Regions from separate parts of the Mycolicibacterium sp. TY81 genome, predicted to be linked through region 3. Evidence: predicted binding sites of a transcription regulator. Region 3 holds the regulator's gene; each other region holds the start of a gene.
The links. The regulator LexA, encoded in region 3, represses DNA repair genes until DNA is damaged. The targets are predictions, from matches to a motif close to CGAACANNTGTTCG.
Positions count from the first base shown of each region.

Region 1: the regulator LexA is predicted to act here: its motif matches at 4,500-4,513, upstream of KI240_RS11980 (HNH endonuclease signature motif containing protein).
Region 2: the regulator LexA is predicted to act here: its motif matches at 3,188-3,201, upstream of KI240_RS05000 (HNH endonuclease signature motif containing protein).

Region 1 is NZ_AP023362.1:2,494,358-2,500,256, forward strand. Features, by position in the region: gene KI240_RS11955 (DUF732 domain-containing protein) at 1-264, opposite strand, end outside; gene KI240_RS11960 (hypothetical protein) at 316-879, opposite strand; gene KI240_RS11965 (nuclear transport factor 2 family protein) at 931-1,743, opposite strand; gene KI240_RS11970 (Rv0313 family protein) at 1,839-2,252, shown strand; gene KI240_RS11975 (hypothetical protein) at 2,347-2,769, shown strand; gene KI240_RS11980 (HNH endonuclease signature motif containing protein) at 3,093-4,496, opposite strand; gene KI240_RS11985 (SRPBCC family protein) at 4,661-5,122, opposite strand; gene KI240_RS11990 (peptidoglycan endopeptidase) at 5,473-5,899, shown strand, end outside.
Region 2 is NZ_AP023362.1:1,033,398-1,039,296, reverse strand. Features, by position in the region: gene KI240_RS05020 (hypothetical protein) at 1-145, shown strand, start outside; tRNA gene KI240_RS05015 (tRNA-Ile) at 147-220, opposite strand; gene KI240_RS05010 (SRPBCC family protein) at 297-779, opposite strand; gene KI240_RS05005 (acyl-CoA thioesterase) at 903-1,706, shown strand; gene KI240_RS05000 (HNH endonuclease signature motif containing protein) at 1,786-3,183, opposite strand; gene KI240_RS04995 (carboxymuconolactone decarboxylase family protein) at 3,302-4,144, opposite strand; gene KI240_RS04990 (threonine aldolase family protein) at 4,159-5,184, shown strand; gene KI240_RS04985 (metallopeptidase TldD-related protein) at 5,168-5,899, opposite strand, start outside.
Region 3 is NZ_AP023362.1:1,758,851-1,764,749, forward strand. Features, by position in the region: gene KI240_RS08420 (sunset domain-containing protein) at 1-1,347, shown strand, start outside; gene lexA (transcriptional repressor LexA) at 1,414-2,103, opposite strand; gene KI240_RS08430 (LysM peptidoglycan-binding domain-containing protein) at 2,355-2,828, shown strand; gene nrdR (transcriptional regulator NrdR) at 2,940-3,404, shown strand; gene KI240_RS08440 (alpha/beta fold hydrolase) at 3,411-4,433, opposite strand; gene KI240_RS08445 (proteasome assembly chaperone family protein) at 4,478-5,419, opposite strand; gene KI240_RS08450 (trypsin-like serine peptidase) at 5,610-5,899, shown strand, end outside.

The DNA of each region.
Region 1 (5,899 bases), 740 kb from region 3:
GCCCAGCGACATGCCCGAGGTGTCGGCGACCTTGGCCGCCGCGTCGGCCAGGGTCTGGCCGGGCTGCGCGAGCATCGGGCACACCGACTGGCCCAGCGCGACCGGATCAGACCCGTTCGGCAGCATCATGTCGGCGTTGCTGAGCGCGTTGTTGAAGGCATCGACGCCCGCATCTGCGCTGGCCGGAGCGGCCACGACGAGGCTGCCCACGATTCCGACGGTGGTAGCTGCAATTGCGATGGCGGCGCCGAATGTGCTCTTCATGATGTCCTCATCATAGGGGAAGCAGGTTGCCGCTACCGCCTCGCGGCCGTCTCAGACGCCCGTCCAGGCGCTTGCAATCCGGGTTCCGATGTCGATGACCTTGGCATCTGCGCTGTTGATCTCGCCTGCCACATGCTGGGCGATGAAGCGCCGGATCTCGCCGTCGACGTTGGCAACGATGCGCAACAGCTCCGCCCGGATCGATGACGACGTCACGTGGATGGCGATGTCCGACGACCGTGGCGTCTTGACGTCGATGACGAGGAGCAGCGGGTGGGCGGCCCGCGCGGTCGCGGTCAGGTTGATCTCGCCGAACACCATGAACCGGGGCCGGTCGATGCGCAGGTCCAGCGTCATGTCGATTTCCAGCGGGATGCGGATTGCGAAGGTGATTTCTTCACCGAGCGTCCTGGCCACCACGGGGTGTTTGATCTGCACGCGCGCGGTGACCTTCGCGAGCCCGCCGGGGCCCTGGGCGATGGGACCCATGTCGAAGGCTTCACCGGCGATGCCGCCGATCGCGTCCGCGACACGTTCCTCGCTGACCGCGACCTCGAAGAATCGTCGACCGAATTCCTCGTAGGACATGTATTCGTGTTGTGGTTGCACTGGCATGGTGTGACTACGTTCTCATGTCGGGGACGGAAGCAGCGGCAACTGGCGGCTTCATTCGGCAAAGAGTCGCAGGCCGACGATGCCCCGGCCCCCGATACCCAGCTCCGCGATGACCACACCGCGGTAGCCGTCCCGTCGGACGCCGGCCAGGACGTACCGGCCTGCGGCAATGACCTTCTGCACGCGCGTTCCGGCGAGTTCTTCGACCAGTTCGGACACGCTGAGCCGGGCGTCAGGGCCGCGGGTGATCTGCACCGGCTCACTGAGCCGGCGCTTGACCGCCAGCTCGTCGCCCGTCGCGGCATCGGCCAGCAGCCCCGTCAACGCACGCTTTGCTCTTGTCCCTCCGGTGCGCAGCCCGCCGAGAAAACCCACCGCGCCGCCGGGGCCCTGGTTGCGCAACAGCGCCGCCGAGAGCCCCAAACCCGCCGGCAGCGCCGCGGCGCCGCACCGGACGAACTGCACGACCATGCCCGGCAGCTCCCAAAATGCTTGCAGCCGAGAAATTTTCAGCGACGCGTCGGAGCCCTCTGCCACCACGTCGTACTGCAGATAGACCGGGATGCGCAGCTGCACCTGGGTGCCCATGTGCACTTCGAGCTCGAGGTCACGCACGACGGTGTTGCCGAGCACGATGTCGGCGTCGCGGTGGAACACGATGGTGCGCGGCCCGATGAAGGTGTCGTAGAACTGTGCGATGGCACGGTGACCGACGTGCGGCCGGGAACCGGCAGGGTCCTCGACGCGTCCGTCGGCGCTGAACAGATCCACCCAGGCCGCCTTGTCGTGCGCTGCCGTGGCGGCAGGCGAGCGCTCGACGGTGGCCAGGAGGTCGTCGCGGGTCGGCGATTGTGGTACCGGCATGTCTCCATCGTCCACCACCGCCGAGTTCGGCTGCGAGGGGATGGCCTGTCGGATCGTCGTGGCAGATGTCGCCGATGTCGCGCACACTGGTCGGTATGAGCAACAACGGCCCGTTCGGCATCGATCCGGAAGAGTTCGATCGCGTCCTGCGCGAGACGGGCGAGGGCATCCGGGGCGTATTCGACCGCCTCGGCCGCGGTGCCGCCTGGGCCAACGTGGTGAACGACCTGACCCGGACGCCGCGGCACGCGACGCAGCCCGAGACCACCGGCGACACCGGCGACGGCGTGTGGGTGGTGTACACCGTCGCCGCGGACGGCGGAGCGCACGTCGAAGAGGTCTACCCCTCCGAACTGGAGGCCCTGCGGGCCAACAAGAACAACACCGACCCGTCCCGAAAGGTCAGGTTCCTGCCCTACGGCATCGGGGTGAGCGTGCTGGACGCGCCTGAACAGGCCGGCGCACCGCAGCGTGACGACGATCAGACGGCGGGGCACGAACCCCGCTGATATTGACCTGCCGACTATATCCCCGGCGACGCGGCTGACACGCTACGCTTTGCCACATTGTCGTGTGGCAGTAGTGCGAGGGGAGATGACCAGGATGTTTCGGGTACTGACGGTGGCCGCAGCGATCGCCGGAACCGCCATCGGGCTGGCACCCTTCGCGAGCGCCGATCCGGCGCTGGGCGGCAGCGACGATCCCGGCCGCTACCCCACTGACGTCCCCGGCATGAACTACCAGGCCGTCAACGGCGCGCCGTGCGACAACCACGACATCTTCATCTTCGGCCGCGGTCCGGGCGGCGCATCCATGGCCTGCCACTGGATTCCCAACCAGTGGCCGCCCGTCGACACCGGATTCTGGGGCTACTCCTATGCGATCCAGGGCGTCAAGGACATCGGTTCTCCGTGCCCGGGCCCGCAGACCGCGGCGCAGGCTCCTGACGGCCGACCGCTGCTGTGCCTGGGAGCGCAGGGCTGGCAGCCCGGCTTCAAGACCGGCGACGGGTTCTTCCCGAGCTGATCCCCACACTGCACCGCGAGCCGCTGGCCGGGTGTCGACATTCGTCACTGGCGGTAGTGCGCATTCAATTCGTTTGCAGCGCAGCACTTTCGCCTTCCATGGTTGTGGGTCACCGGTAGCCTCAAGTGCCGCGGTCGCTGACCGCCATCGCTGCCGACCGCCGTCGCTGCGATCCGCCGCGCTGCTGACCGTCATCGCCGCGACCCGCACCGCGCCCCGATCCCGCCTTCTGTTTCGGACCAGCCGACCGATTCGAACGGACGGCCGATATTCGCCCATAGGACATCGCCGGTGAGGCTGGGTTGCCGCATCGGGGCGTCGTATCAGGTTGCGGGACTGTCTGTTTCACCATCGGAATCTCCGCTCTCGGGCGGGTAGAGCGTGGGGTGGTGGTAGTGGTTGGTTCGTGGTTGGCCGACGTCGAGCAGGGGTGGTGGGGTCCATTGGGTGCGACCGTCGGGGCCCATGGTGGTGTGCCAGCCGCCGGTGTCGACCAGACGGTTGTCGCGGCCGCAGGCCAGGGTGAGGTTGGTGATGTCGGTGGGGCCGTCGTCGCGCCAGTTGGTGTTGACGTGATGAGCCTGCGAGCGCGAGGCGGGGGCGATGCAGTTGGGGCGGGTGCAGCCGTGGTCGCGGGCGAACAACGCCAGGCGTTGGGCTGTACTGGCGGTTCTCGCTGCCCGGCCCAAGTAGAGCGGTTGGCCGGTGTGCTCATCGAACACCGCCAGGTAGTTGTCCGAGCCCTGGGCTGCCATCCGCACCAGATCCTTCACCAGGAGCTTGGTACCGGTGTGGGTGAGCGCCATCCCGGCGCGCTTTTCCAGCTCGGTGACGGTGCAGGTGGCGACCACCGCGACGGGGAACCCGTTGTGCACCCCGGAGGTTCCGGTGGCCAGCATCATCCGGCCCACGAATTTGAAGGCGTCGTACTGCCGCTGCGCCACAGTCCTTGTGTCGTTGTCGATCTGCTCCTGCGTCGGGGTCCCGGAGAAGCAGGGTTCCGGATCGGCCGGGTTGCACATGCCCGGGGCGGCGTACTTGTCGAACAACACCTCCCAGTAAGCCCGCCCTTCCGGATCGAGTTGAGCGGTGACGTCGGTGCGCCCGTCAGGCCGCTGCTTACCCATCACGAACGACCGCTTCGGATCCGGCTCATCGTCGTTGGGTTCGGGCCCATCCTGATCCAGCTTGTACAACAAATCCGCCGCGACTTTGCGGAGGTCTTCGGGGGTTTTGACCCGGGCATCGGCCACCAGATCCGTCTCGCACTGCAACAACGTGACCGGGTCGGCCGCCCACAACGGCACCTTGCCGAAAAACCAGGCGATCACCTGCACGTGCTCACTATTGATCGCACCCTCGGCCAACGCGGCGGCCACCAGTTCCCACACCGGACCCAACGCCTCGCCCGTGATCGCCGAGCGCGGACCCAAATTATCCGTGTCCCGCACCCTCCGGCGGGCCTCCTCCCGGCTGATCCGCAACCGCACATGCAACACCTCAGGCCAATCCTTGGCCCCGATCCCCTTGGCGGTGGCCTGGGTTTGTGCCGCGGCCAGGATCTGATGGTCGACCGCCTCGGCCGCGCACTTCAGGGTTTCGCGGCGGGACTGCAGCTCCAACAGGACTTTGATGGGCAACCCGCTGTAGTCCAGGCCGTTGACCGTGGCGATCGCATCCTCAAGCGCCGCGTAGGCGTTGAGGACAGTAGCGGAGTCGATGGCCATACTCGAACATTAGTTCGAATCACCGACAAGGCGCTGTGACGAATGGGCCACTAGTTACCTCCTGCAACCAGCGCTAACAAAGTGACCAAAGTTTTTTCGAGAGCGTCGCCGGTAAGGCAAGGAAACCCGGCCATCCAGCGCGGCACCCCATCCGGCAGCCTGGATCAGCCCAAGCTTTTCTCAAAATGACGCCGAATGGCAGCGAGCATCGCCGCGTGCGCCTTCTCCGCCTGCGCAGCAGTGAAAGCCATGAACGGAGAAGGTGCCTCTATATCCACTACCTCGGTGAGAGCGGTGCCTGCGCCGGCAGGCGCGAAGGTGACGGTGCCACTGAGCCGCACGGACGGAAATTGGCGCGCCTCGGTGTGCACGACGCCGTCGGGCGCGATCAGCACCGTGGCCCGGTAGGTCACGCGCAGACTCAACGGGCCGAATGGGATGCGATCCCGCACCCGATAGTCACGGCGGCGGCCCCGCACATCCTGCTGATCGGCCAGACAGTCCACCGCCACCACGAGCGGATGAACCAGCTTCATATTCGCCAGATCTGTATAGAAGGTGCGGACTTCGTCGGGCGTCCCCGGCACCTCTTCCCTGAGTTCGAACCGGGACCGCGACAGCCACATCGACCCACCGTAACTTGACCGTTTCAGATGGTCAGCCAGTATCCGCCGAATCGGCGGCATGAGCTGCCCGACAGGACGTCGAAACCGACGCAAAAGCCGCGCAGAGGCCGGTCACGCCGGTCTCGGAATTAGCTGGTCACGACCTCGCAACGACCGTCACGACCTTGCATTTGCGCAAAAGCTGTGTATGGCAGTATGTTTTGCGCATTCACCTGCGAAGACGTGAAATCGCTTCTGCCCCAAACGATGCGAATACACACCGATGTAACGCACACCACAGGATTCGCGAAACGTGATGGCAGACACAGTATTTTGACCGTCGCGATTTTCCGTTGCTAGCGTTCATCGCCATGTTTGCTATTGCGACCGCCTCGCTGCTGGCTTTGGTCAACCAGGTTTCGGGTACGCCGTACGTCTCCGGCGGAGACACGGCACGCGGCACTGACTGCTCCGGACTGGCCTCCTGGGTGGCCAACGCGGCCACCGGCCGCCCCATCTACGGCAACCGGTTCAACACCGGCAACGAAGAGGCCGCACTGCGGGCTCGTGGCTTCCTGCCCGGCACCGCGCCCGGCGCCCTGAACATCGGCTGGAACGGCGGCCACACGGCCGTGACGCTGCCGGACGGCACTCCGGTGTCCAGCGGTGAGGGCGGTGGCGTCCGCATCGGTGGCGGCGGCGCCTTCCAGCGCCAGTTCACCCACCACATGCACCTGCCGATGGCCCCGGGTGAGGACATCCCCGCCGACCTGCCTCTCGACGGCCCGCTGGACGCGC
Region 2 (5,899 bases), 730 kb from region 3:
CGTCGCGCAGCGCAAGGCCGCTCGCGCACTGAAACGAGGCGAACCCGTCATCGCCGTGATCGAAGTCGAAGCGACGGATAGTCGGGGCAGTTCGGCACGGGTGACGCGGCGGGTGTCGTTGAGTCCACCGTCCCAGCGGCTTTGAGTAGGGCGGGCGGGGCTCGAACCCGCGACCAAGGGATTATGAGTCCCCGGCTCTAACCAACTGAGCTACCGCCCCATCGCGAAGATCGCGGCCACCATGTTCGCATGGCGCCACGGGCCGGCACCCCATGGGCTGCCATCGGCGTTGCGGTCTAAGAGATGCCACGCCGGCAGAGCGCTTCCGCCAGCCGCTCCGTCGACTCTTCCATCTGCGCGCGGCCGATGACCGGCAGGTGCTCCAGCATGTCGGTGTGTCGGAATGCCGACCAGTCGTATGTCTCAGTGACAAGTGTCCGCTCCGGTCCGATCGGCGTGAGCCGCCATATCCAGGTGTGACCCGCAGGTTCCTGGCCGGGTTCGGCGGGGGCCCATCCGACAGCACGGTCGGGCTCGTAACAGATGACGTGGTTCTCGACGCGGTTGCCCGCACGCATGTTCATCACGAACACCGCACCCAATTCGCTGAAGGGGCGATGGTCGGCCGCACTGAGGATCATGCCGCTCGCATCGAGCACAACATGGTTGTCCGGCGTGGTCAGAAACGCGAACACGAGATCTGCACTCGCGTCCACGACACGCGATACCTGTATGCGGCTGTGTTGGATAGCCATCACTGATCTCCTCTGCGAATTCACCGCCTATCTATCGAGACTGCGCACCGCGCCGTTTGTCATCGTGGCTCTGTGTAAACGGGCATCTGATCGGCCCTGAGCGGATGCGTCTCTTTGACCGCACTGCCACCAGGCATCATGTGGAGCGTGACCGACTCTCATCCGTTCGACCAAGCCCTGGAACTACAGCCCGTCGATGACACGCGCATGCGTGGGCAGACGCACCCGGACTGGGCGAACATGGTCGGCCCCTTCGGCGGCATCACTGCGGCGACGCTGCTGCATGCAGTCGAGCTGCGGCCCGACCGCATCGGTGAACCGCTGGCACTCACGGTCAACTTCGCGGCACCCATCGCCGACGGCGAGTTCGATATCGCACTGAAGCCCGCCCGCACCAACCGGACGAACCAGCACTGGATCGCCGAACTCAGCCAGGACGGCGACATCAAGACCACGGCCACCATGGTTTTCGGCATCCGCCGCGACACCTGGTCGGACGACGAGTCACGCATGCCGAGTGCGCCCGGGCCCGAGGGACTCGAAGTCAGCGGCCCTCCCCTGCCATGGGTCAGCCAGTACGACATGCGTTTCGTCGAAAACCCTTTCCCGGCAGAGGATGCCGAGCCCAGTGAGTCCTCGCGGACGACGCTGTGGGTGCGGGACGCCAACCAGCGCGGCCTCGACTTCGCCGCCCTGGCCGCGATGTCCGACATCTTCTATCCCCGGGTTTTCCTGCGGCGCGGCGGATTCTTCCCGGCCGGCACCATCTCACTCACCACGTACTTCCACGCCAATGGGCAGGAGCTCGAAAGCATCGGCGGGGACTACGTATTGGGCAGTGCGCACGCAAATCGCTTCTCGGACGGATACTTCGACCAGAGTGCGCATGCGTGGGCCCGCGACGGCGCGCTGCTCGCCAGCACCCACCAGGTCGTCTACTTCAAGGGCTGACGTCCTCACCGGCGAGCGACTCGTTGCGACGCACGTGGCACTGCCGTCGCGGCATCGGATGCCGTGGCGCGGTGCCGAGTTAGCTTGCGGGCCTGTCTGTTTCACCGTCATCATCGCCGCTCTCGGGTGGGTAGAGCGTGGGATGCCAGTAGTGGTTGGTTCGGGGTTGGCCGACGTCCAGTAGTGGTGGTGGGGTCCAGTGGGCGCGGCCGTTGGCCATGGTGGTGGTCCAGCCGCCGGTGTCGGCGAGGCGGTTGTCGCGGCCGCAGGCCAGGGCAAGGTTGGTGATGTCGGTGGGGCCATCATCGCGCCAGTCGGTGTCGACGTGATGGGCCTGGCAGCGGGAGGCGGGGGCGGTGCAGTTGGGTTTGGTGCAGCCCAGGTCGCGGGCGAACAGGGCAAAGCGTTGGGCGACGGTGGCGGTGCGACGCGCTCGGCCCAGGTACAGCGGTTGTTCGGTGTGGTCGTCAAAGACGACGAGGTAGTGGTCGGCGCCGCGGGCAGCCATGCGGATGAGATCGCGGATCGGTAACCGGCTGCCGGTGAGGGTCAGTGCGTGGCCGGTGCCGCGCTCCAATTCGGCGACAGTGCAGGTGGCCGCGATGGCCACAGGTAGGCCGTTGTGGTCGCCGAGGTCGGTGCCGAGGGCGATGCGGCCCATGGCGGCCAGGGCGTCGTGGTTGCGTTGGTCGGTGCTGCGGGTGTCGTGGTCGATCTGGGCCTGGGTGGGGGTGCCCGATTGGCAGGGTGTGGGGTCGGCGGGGTTGCACATGCCGGGGGCGCCGAGTTTGTCGTGGACTGCTTCGAGGGTGGCGCGTGCTTCGGGGTCGAGCCAGCCGTCCACTTTGGACATGCCGTCGGGTTGTTGTTTGCCGATGCGGAAGCTGCGTTTGCGGGCGCGTTCGGCGTCATCGGGCAGCGGCCCGTCCTGATCGAGCAGGTACAGCAGCGCCTCGGCGGCGGCGCGCAGTTCTTCGGGGGTCTGGTGCCGCGCCCCGGCAACGAGGGACTGTTCGAACTGCCCACGGGTGGCGGGGTCGATCCAGCCGGGGAGTTTGTTGATGAACTGGCCGATCACTTTCACGTGCTCGGTGTTGAGCGCGCCTTCGGCCTGGGCGGCGGCGACGAACTCCCACAGCGGCGGCAACGGTTCGCCGGTCAGCCCGGTGCGGGGCGCCAAATACTGGGCGTCGCGGACCTGGCGGTTGGCTTCGGTGGTGTCCAGGCGCAGCCGGATACGCAGCACCTCGGCCCAGTTTTTCGCGCCAAGTTCTCGGGCCGTGACCTGAGACTGCGCCGCAACCAAGATCCGGTGATCCACCGCCTCGGCCGCACACCTCAACCTCTCGCGGCGCGACTTCAACGCCAACAACGTCGCCACATCCAGACCGCTGTAATCCAGGGACGCGAGCCGCGCGTGCGCCGCTTCGTAGGCGGCGTACGCCTCCTCGACAACAGCCGGATCGGTCAACCCCATACATCGAACATTAGTTCGAACCACCGACAAGAAGCCGCCGCGAATGTGACGCTAGTTACCCACTGTGACCAGCGCAAACAAAGTGACCAAAGTTTTTCAGAGAGCTCCCGAAGAACGCCTAGGAGAACACCGGCTGCCCGTCGGCTCCGAGCAGATAGCGCTCGGTGCCCTCGCTGACCCGCGGCGCGTCCCCACCCAACGCGACGGCAATCTTGTTGATGCCGTTGCGCATCACGTCGAGGGTGATCTCGGTGGCCTCCGCGTCGGAGAAGTGCGCCCGTACGCCCGCGGCAACGTCGGCCGGTATCCGCGACGGCGTCCACACCAGGGCGTCGACGTAGCGCAGCGCGGCTTTCTGCCTCTCGTCGAGCAGCGTCGACGACTCGTACAGCTCGATCTCCGAGTACAGCGACTCATTGCCGCCGGCATCCAATGCTGTGCCCTCGCGCAGCGACTTGCACAGCCGGCAGTTGTGCGCGGCCGCGCCGCGCAGTCGCACCACCTCGGTCATCACCGGATCGAGTTCGCGACGCGCCCCTACCGAACTTGCGAAGCGGTTCAACAGCAGGTCCACCGGGTCAGTGTCGTGGTCCCAGCCGTCGGGATCGGCGATCGGCGGCAGCCCGAGCGCCGCAAATCCGGCCCGCACTCGCGGCACGAAGTCCGCGACGTACATCAACGCCACGATGCGAAAACTGTTGGCGCCCAGCGCTGCAGTGAGCTCTCCGCGCTGAGCCACAGAAATCACCGACACGTCGGTGCTGAACTGCTCGGCGAACTCAGCCACCAGCGGCTCGGCGTCGGACACGGGCCCGAACACTGCTTCATAGGGCAATGGCGCGAGGCCCAGGGTCTCGGCACACGTCTGCCGCATCGCCGCGTTGAGCCGCCGATCGGCGGGTGGCGACAGTGCGATCAGGGACGTCAGTAGCTCCTCCACACCCCGGATTATTGCCGCGATGAGACCATCGACGCATGAGTTCGACCGTCTCGGCCGCATTCGCCTCCGACAACGCTGCTGGTGCTCACCCACGGGTGTTGGAGGCGATCGTCGCCGCCAACCAGGGCCCGGTGAGCTCGTACGGCACCGACCCGGGCACCGAACGCGCAGCGCAGGCCCTCAGAGCGGCCTTCGGGGCCCCCGATGCCGAGGTCCTGTTCGCGCTGACCGGCACCGCGGCCAACATCATCGCGCTGGCTTCGGCAGTGCGGCCCTGGCAGGAAATTCTGTGCAGCGATATCGCGCACTCGTTGCTCGACGAAGCCGGTGGGCCGGTACGAATCGCGGCGGCACAACTGACACCACTACCGAGCGATGACGGCCTGATCTCACCGAAGGAGCTCGATCGACACATTGCGCGCCGCGGCGAGGTGCACCACTCGCAGCCGCGCATCGTCACCATCACCCAGTCGACCGAGAACGGCCGCGTCTGGTCGCCCGCCGCGCTGACGGAGTTCATCGACTACGCCCACCAGCACGACCTGCTGGTCCACGTGGACGGCTCGCGGGTCGCCAATGCCATTGCCGCCCTTGGTATCAGTCCACAGGAAGCCATCGGTGACGCCGACATCGTCACGGTTGGCGGCACCAAGAACGGCATGCTGTTCGGCGACGCGGTACTGATCCGCCGGCCCGCACATTTCGAGGGAATTCGCTTCGTACAGAAGCAGATCGGCCACCTCGCCAGCAAGCACCGCTTCATCTCGGCTCAGTTCGAGGCCATGCTGCACGACGATCTCTGGTTGCAGACGGCAGCCCACGCCAACCGCATGGCGGCGACATTGAGCGCCGGATTCGCGGAGGCAGGGCTGCAGCTGGCGGCGCCGACCGAGGCCAACGAGGTGTTCGTCATCCTCGACGCCGCGACCACAGCGCGTGTCCGGGAGCGGTTCGCGATCCATGCTCCCGACCCGCTGAGACCGATCGTGCGCTTCGTCTGCTCCTGGGCCACCACCAACGACGACGTCGCCGGGGCGCTGAAAGTTATTGCGCCTGACTGACCGACGACATGTGGAAGTCCGGAATCCGCAGTGACGGCATCTGGGCCCGGGTGGCCCAGTCGCCCCATTCGCGCGGCAGCGTGGTTTCGCTGACGCCGGCCTCGGTCGCGCGCCGCAGCAGGTCCAGCGGACTCTCGTTGAACCGGAAGTTGTTGACCGCGGCCGTCACTTCCCCGTCCTCGATGAGGTAGACGCCGTCACGCGTCAGGCCGGTCAGCAGCAGCACCGTCGGATCGACCTCACGCATGTACCACAGCGTGGTCAGCAGCAGGCCGCGTTCGGTGCCGGCGATCATGTCCGACAGACTCACCGTGCCGCCCGTCATCAGCAGATTGTCGGCCGGCACGGCCACGGGCGCGTCGAATTCGGCTGCGGCAGAACGCGGATACGCCAACGCGTTCACGACACCGTCGCGAATCCAGTCGACGCGACCGATGTCCAAGCCGTTGTCGAACACCGACACCCGCTCCGACGAACTCGACGTCGCCACGAACGGCAGGCAATCCAGCCCGGGCGCAAAGGGATCCGAGTACAGCGTCAGCCCGAGGTCGGTGAGCTTCTCCCCCACCCGGGTGCCGCCCGGCGCCGACAGCGCGGTTCGGCCTTCCTGCGCGCCACGACCGTCCATGCTCCAGCCGAGGTAGATCATCATGTCCGCGACGGTCGACGGCGGCATCAGCGTCTCGTACCGACCGGCGGGCAACTCGACGGTCCG
Region 3 (5,899 bases):
ACCTTCGCCGCAGCCGACAACCCGGCGATCTTCTGGACGCCCGAGCACGGCGCGTTCGTCGTCCGTGGCGCGATGAACGCGGCGTGGGACAAGCTCGGCGGCGCCACCGGCAAGCTCGGCGTACCCACGGCCGACGAGTCCTGGAAGGGCGACGTCGTCAGCCAGAAGTTCACCGGCGGTTCGATCTCGTGGAACAAGTCCACCCGGGCGTTCAGCACCGAGCCCGCCGAGCTGGCGTCGCAACTGAGCGGCCTCCAGGTGCCCAGTGTCGATCTGCCGGGTGGCGTGACCTCGCAGGCCGATGAGTCCGGCAAGTGGTACCAGTTCCACTGGTGGTGGCTGCTGGCGATCATCCCGCTGTTGCTGGTGGTGGTCGGCATCGTGATCGCGGCACTGCTGCGGCGCCGGCGGAATGCCGGTCAGGACGCCATCGACGACCAGGACGCGTACGACTACGACGACCACGAGTTCGGCGACGGCGAGTACGGCGACCCGCAGTATGCCGATGGCGGCGCCGACAGCGAGTACGGCGACGAGTACGCGGCCGAGGACCAGCAGTTCGACAACCCGCACGGCGGCCCCGCGTTCCAGAGCAACCCTGATGTCATCGACACCGCGCCGACGGTGTACCCGGATTTCACGGCCGAACAGCCCACTGAAACGCCGGCCGAGACGGCCGAGGGTGAGCGGTCCGAGGAGGTGCCCGAGGCGCAGGCCGAAGCCGAGGCCCAGCCGGTGGACGCGGCCGAGCCCACCGAGCCGGAGCCGGAGCCGGACGCCGACGAATCCGCCGACGAGCCGACGACATCGGTGCAACTGCCCGACGCCCTGCGTCGCGGCGGTGCGGCGGCAGGCCTCACCGCGGCCGGGTTGGCGGGCTTCGCGGGCCTACGGCCCCGGGACCCCGGCGACCGCGTCTGGGCAGCGCCGGCCGACGGCCGGGACGCCGACTCCCAGGCCGGTGACGAGCGCGCGCCCGAGCCGCACGAACAGGCCCCCGAGGTCGAGGCGGCCGAGACCCCGGCAGCGGAACCGGCCACCGAGACGCCCGTGGACGAGCCTCCTGTGAACGAGCCGCCTGCGGTCGCGACACCGCCGGAGGAGACGGTGGTGGCCGGTCCCGCCAGCGGCAGACACCATGCGCTGGGGGCCGAGGAACCCGAGACCGCCCAGATGTCGTTCCGTGTGGCCACCGGTGCCGAGCCGCCCGAGGGCTATGACATCAAGGCCAACACGGAGTCGGGTTTGTACTGGGTGCCGGGATCTCCCGGATATGCCGAGGCCCCTGTCCAAATCTGGTTTGCCAGTGAGGAATTCGCGGTCACCAACGGGTTCATCCGCGGCTGACCGGAGTCACGACTGAGCCCCGCTGCGAGCGACTGCAGCGGGGCTCATCTGTAGGTCTGGCGGGCGTCAGATCTTGCGGATGACGGTCACGACCTTGCCGAGCACGACCGCGTCGTTGCCCGGGATCGGATCGAACGCCGGGTTGTGCGGCATCAGCCACACCTGGCCCTTCGTGCGCTTGAAGGTCTTCACCGTGGCCTCGCCGTCGATCATCGCCGCGACGATGTCGCCGTTGTCGGCCACATTCTGCTGCCGCACGACGACCCAGTCGCCGTCGCAGATCGCGGCGTCGATCATCGACTCGCCGACGACCTTCAGCAGGAACAACGAGCCCTCGCCCACGAGCTCGCGGGGGAGCGGGAAGACGTCTTCGACGGCCTCTTCGGCCAGGATCGGGCCACCGGCCGCGATCCGGCCGAGCACCGGGACGAAGGTCGGCTCGGGCAGCGCGTCCGAACCGGCGACATCGGTGGTGATGGTGGCTCCGGTCGAATCGTCCGCGCCGCGCACGTCCACCGCGCGCGGGCGGTTCGGATCACGGCGCAGGTAGCCCTTCTTCTCCAAGGTGCGCAGCTGGTGGGCCACCGACGACGTCGAGGTGAGACCGACGGCGTCACCGATCTCCCGGATGCTGGGCGGATAACCGCGCGTGGTGACCGAGGTGCGGATGACATCGAGGATGGTCCGCTGGCGCTCGGTGAGGCTGCTGGACCGTCCGCCTGCCTGTGTGTCCGGGGTATCGGTGCTGTCGCTCATGGAGACGAATCTAGCCCAGCGCACCCGATTCATCAAACATGTGTTCGAGATCGGGCGGCTCGGCGTGTCGCGGGCGTGACCCGGTGGTGACGTCGTGAAAGGGGTGGCGGAGTCGGGGAACGGAACTTGTCGGTGGGTGGTCGTATCGTTCGCAACAGTTCGATCACATGTTCTACCGTTCGAACATTTGGGCGATATAGTCGAACACAAGAGCGATCGAACCTATGTACGAACTCCTGAGAGGAACCGACATGACCGTCATCACCCGCGAATACCCGACCGACGTCGTCGTCCGCACCGTGCCTCGGCGTTCAGATGTCAACCGGCACCGCCAGGCCCGGCTGCGGCCGGCCGGCGCGCGCCCCTCGGGCGCGGCCTTCCGGCACCGGGGTACGGGCGTGCTGACGTCGCGTGCCTCGCACCGCCGCAATCCGATCACCCCGTTGACCACGGTGATGCTGGCCCTGGTCGCGGCCGGGATCACGGTGTGGCTGGGTCTGGTGGCGCAGTTCGGTGAGGCGGTCCAGCCGACTTCTTCGACGGCCTCCGTGCCCGCGCAGCTCGCGGTGGTCCGGGTGCAGACGGGGGAGTCGATTCAGCAGGTCGCGCGGCGGGTGGCGCCCGACGCGCCGGTCAGTGCCGTCGTCGACCGCATCAAGGAGCTGAACAAGCTGCCGTCGGTGGCCCTGAACGCCGGGCAGACGCTGATCGCGCCGGTCGGCTGAGGACAGTCCGTGCGCGCGTCGATCGGCACGGCGCCCGGCCGCGTCAGAGCGGCACGGGTAGGCTCGAGACCGTTCGAAACGGTCGATTGTCGGTGCGGCGAAGGAGCGGTGATGCACTGTCCGTTCTGCCGGCATCCGAACTCGCGTGTGGTCGATTCACGAGAAGCTGACGAAGGGCAGGCGATTCGGCGTCGCCGGTCATGCCCCGAGTGCGGTCGCCGGTTCACCACGGTGGAGACCGCAGTCGTCGCGGTGGTCAAACGCAGCGGCGTCACCGAACCGTTCAGCCGGGACAAGGTGATCAAGGGCGTACGGCGCGCCTGCCAGGGGCGGCAGGTCGACGACGATGCCCTGAACCAGTTGGCGCAGAAGGTCGAAGATGCGGTGCGGGCCACCGGATCTCCCGAAGTGCCGAGCCATGAGGTCGGGTTGGCGATCCTCGGTCCTCTGCGTGACCTCGATGAGGTCGCCTATCTGCGGTTCGCGTCGGTGTACCGCTCTTTCTCGTCCGCGGAGGACTTCGAACGCGAAATCGAGGCGCTGCGGGCGCACCGCGGTGTGACGTCGTCGGGCTGACGGCAGCTAGGTCGCGCTGCGCTCGTCGGTCTCCATGGCGTCGAGAACCGCATACTTCGTATCTTGCGGGGCGTCGATCGACTTCGCGGTGACGCCGGTCTGCAGGAGTCCGCGCAGCGCATCACGGTCGTAGACCGACGGCGCCGTCGTGTCGATGAATTCCTCGATGAGTTTCACGAACCGGTCGGGGTCGTCGTGAAACGGGAAATGTCCTGAGTTGTCGAAGAACTCGAGCCGGGAGCCCGGCATCGCGGCGTGGGCGAGTTCTCCGTGGGCGGCCGGGATGACGGCATCCTGCGTGCCCCAAACCAATTGCACCGGAATGGCTTCGGTCAAATAACATCGGTCCAGCATCGTGACCACCTGGCCGCGCCAGTCGACCACGGCGCGCAGGGTCCGGGCGAAGGCGGACGAGGCCTTGGGTTCGGGCAGGTCGTTGAGGATGCGCAGCATGTTCGGCAGGTCGTGGCCCAGGCCGGTCGACCCGAGCAGCGCTCCGCCGAGCCGCCCGGCGAGCTGAAGGGCGGGCAGTACCAACGGGATTCGCAACAGTGCCAGCGCTTCGGTACCCAGCGGCAGCGCCGCGAGCCGCAGTGCGATGTTCACGTCGCGGGTGACACCGCCGGCACCGACCAGCACCAGGCGATCGACCAATTGCGGGAACTGATAGGCGAACTGCATGGCCACGCCGCCGCCCAGTGAATGGCCGACGACCGTCACGCGTTCGATGTCGAGCACGCTGAGCAGGTCCCGCATGCCGTTGGCGTACGCCGCCACCGAGTAGTCGGCGCGCGGCTTGTCGGACTGGCCGTGGCCCAGCAGGTCCGGGGCGATGACGGTGAACCGCTGGGCGAGGCGCGTCTGAACGGTTTCCCACGTGGTGGAGTTGTCGCCGATGCCGTGGATCAGCAGGATCGCCGGCCCCGAGCCCGCCACCCGGTACGCGCGGCGGTAACCATGGATGGTGCGGTACTCCAGCCGCGGCGTCACGTCGCGCACCGAGTGCAGGTTGGGCTTTCCATCGGACATCGTCCCAGCTCCTTCCCATGGTGTCGGCCAAGCCGACCGCGTGGTCAGTCGCCGACAGTGCCGTCGTCGCCGGCTTGGGGATCGGAGAATCCGTCACCGGACTGTTCGGCGAGGAACTGCTCGAACTGTGCGCCGAGTTCGTCGCCGCTGGGTAGTTCCTCGTCACGTGCCAGCAACGACCGATTTTCCTGAGCAGCGACGAACGAATCGTACTGTTGTTCCAGTGCACTGACCACTTGAGCGACTTCGGCGCTGGCCTCCACCTGCTCGCTGATCTTGGCGTACACCTCGGCGCCCGCCTCCGACAGCGCGTGCAGCGGAATCTGCAGCGACGCGATCCGGGAGACCTCACCCAGCAGCGCCTCGGCGGCGGGCGGATACGCGGTCTGCGCTAGGTAGTGCGGCACATGCACGGTGAAGCCCAGAGCTTCGTGGCCGTGCTGAATCATCCGGTACTCCAACAGGTTCGACACGCTGGCCGGAACCTGTACCTCGCCAACCCACGGCGTGTGATCGGCGATCAGCTCCTTGTTGCCGGCGTGTGCCGTCATGGTGACGGGGCGGGTGTGCGGGACCGCCATCGGGATGGCGCCCAGCCCGATGATCTGCCGGACCCCGAGCCGCTCGGACAGCAGCCGCACCGCCGTGATGAAACGTTCCCAGCGCAGATCCGGCTCCATCCCGGCCAGCAGCAGGAACGGCGTCCCGGCGGTGTCGTGCAGCGCGTACAGGTTCAGTTCGGGATCGTCGTACTTGGTGAAGTGGTCGGTGGTGAACGTCATCAGCGGCCGGCGTGACCGGTAGTCCAGCAGTTCGTCGATGGCGAACGACGCGACCAGTTCGGTGTCGAGCGTGTTCTTCAGGTGCTCGGCGGCCAGCCGGATGGCGTGACCGGCATCGGAGAAGCCTTCGAGGGCGTGCACCATCACCGGTCCGCGGCCGTCGGCGGCGGACAACTGGGGCGCGGGGAATTCCAGCTCGTACATACCGCTCTGCTCGGGCTGATACTGCTGGCCCCGGCTGTTGTCGGGCCGCTGGCCGCTCGCGTTGCGCGCGTTCCCGTCGTGCTCGCTCACCTTCACACTCCTTGCCGTCGTGCGTTCACATCTCGCCGGATGTGTCTCCTACAAGTGTCGCGCATTCTTGTGTTGTTCCCGGTGTCGGCCCGCAGTACGCATGGTGCACCAGGTGCTGCTCGTGCCGTCGGTATCGGGCAAGATCGGACAGATGCTTCGCACCCGACTGGCCGTGAGCGCATTCGCCGCGCTGCTGGCCACCGCGTGCAGCCCGCCTGCGATCAAGGCCGATCCCCGTGCCGGCGACCCCGGTACGGTCGCCGCCGGCGCGGCCGTGGTCCCGGGACCCCGGCCCGATCCGCGCGTCGGAGCGGTGTTCCTGGGCAGCGATTCCGTGCACACCTGCAGTGGCGCGGTCCTCGACTCGCTGGCCGGGAATCTGATCATCAC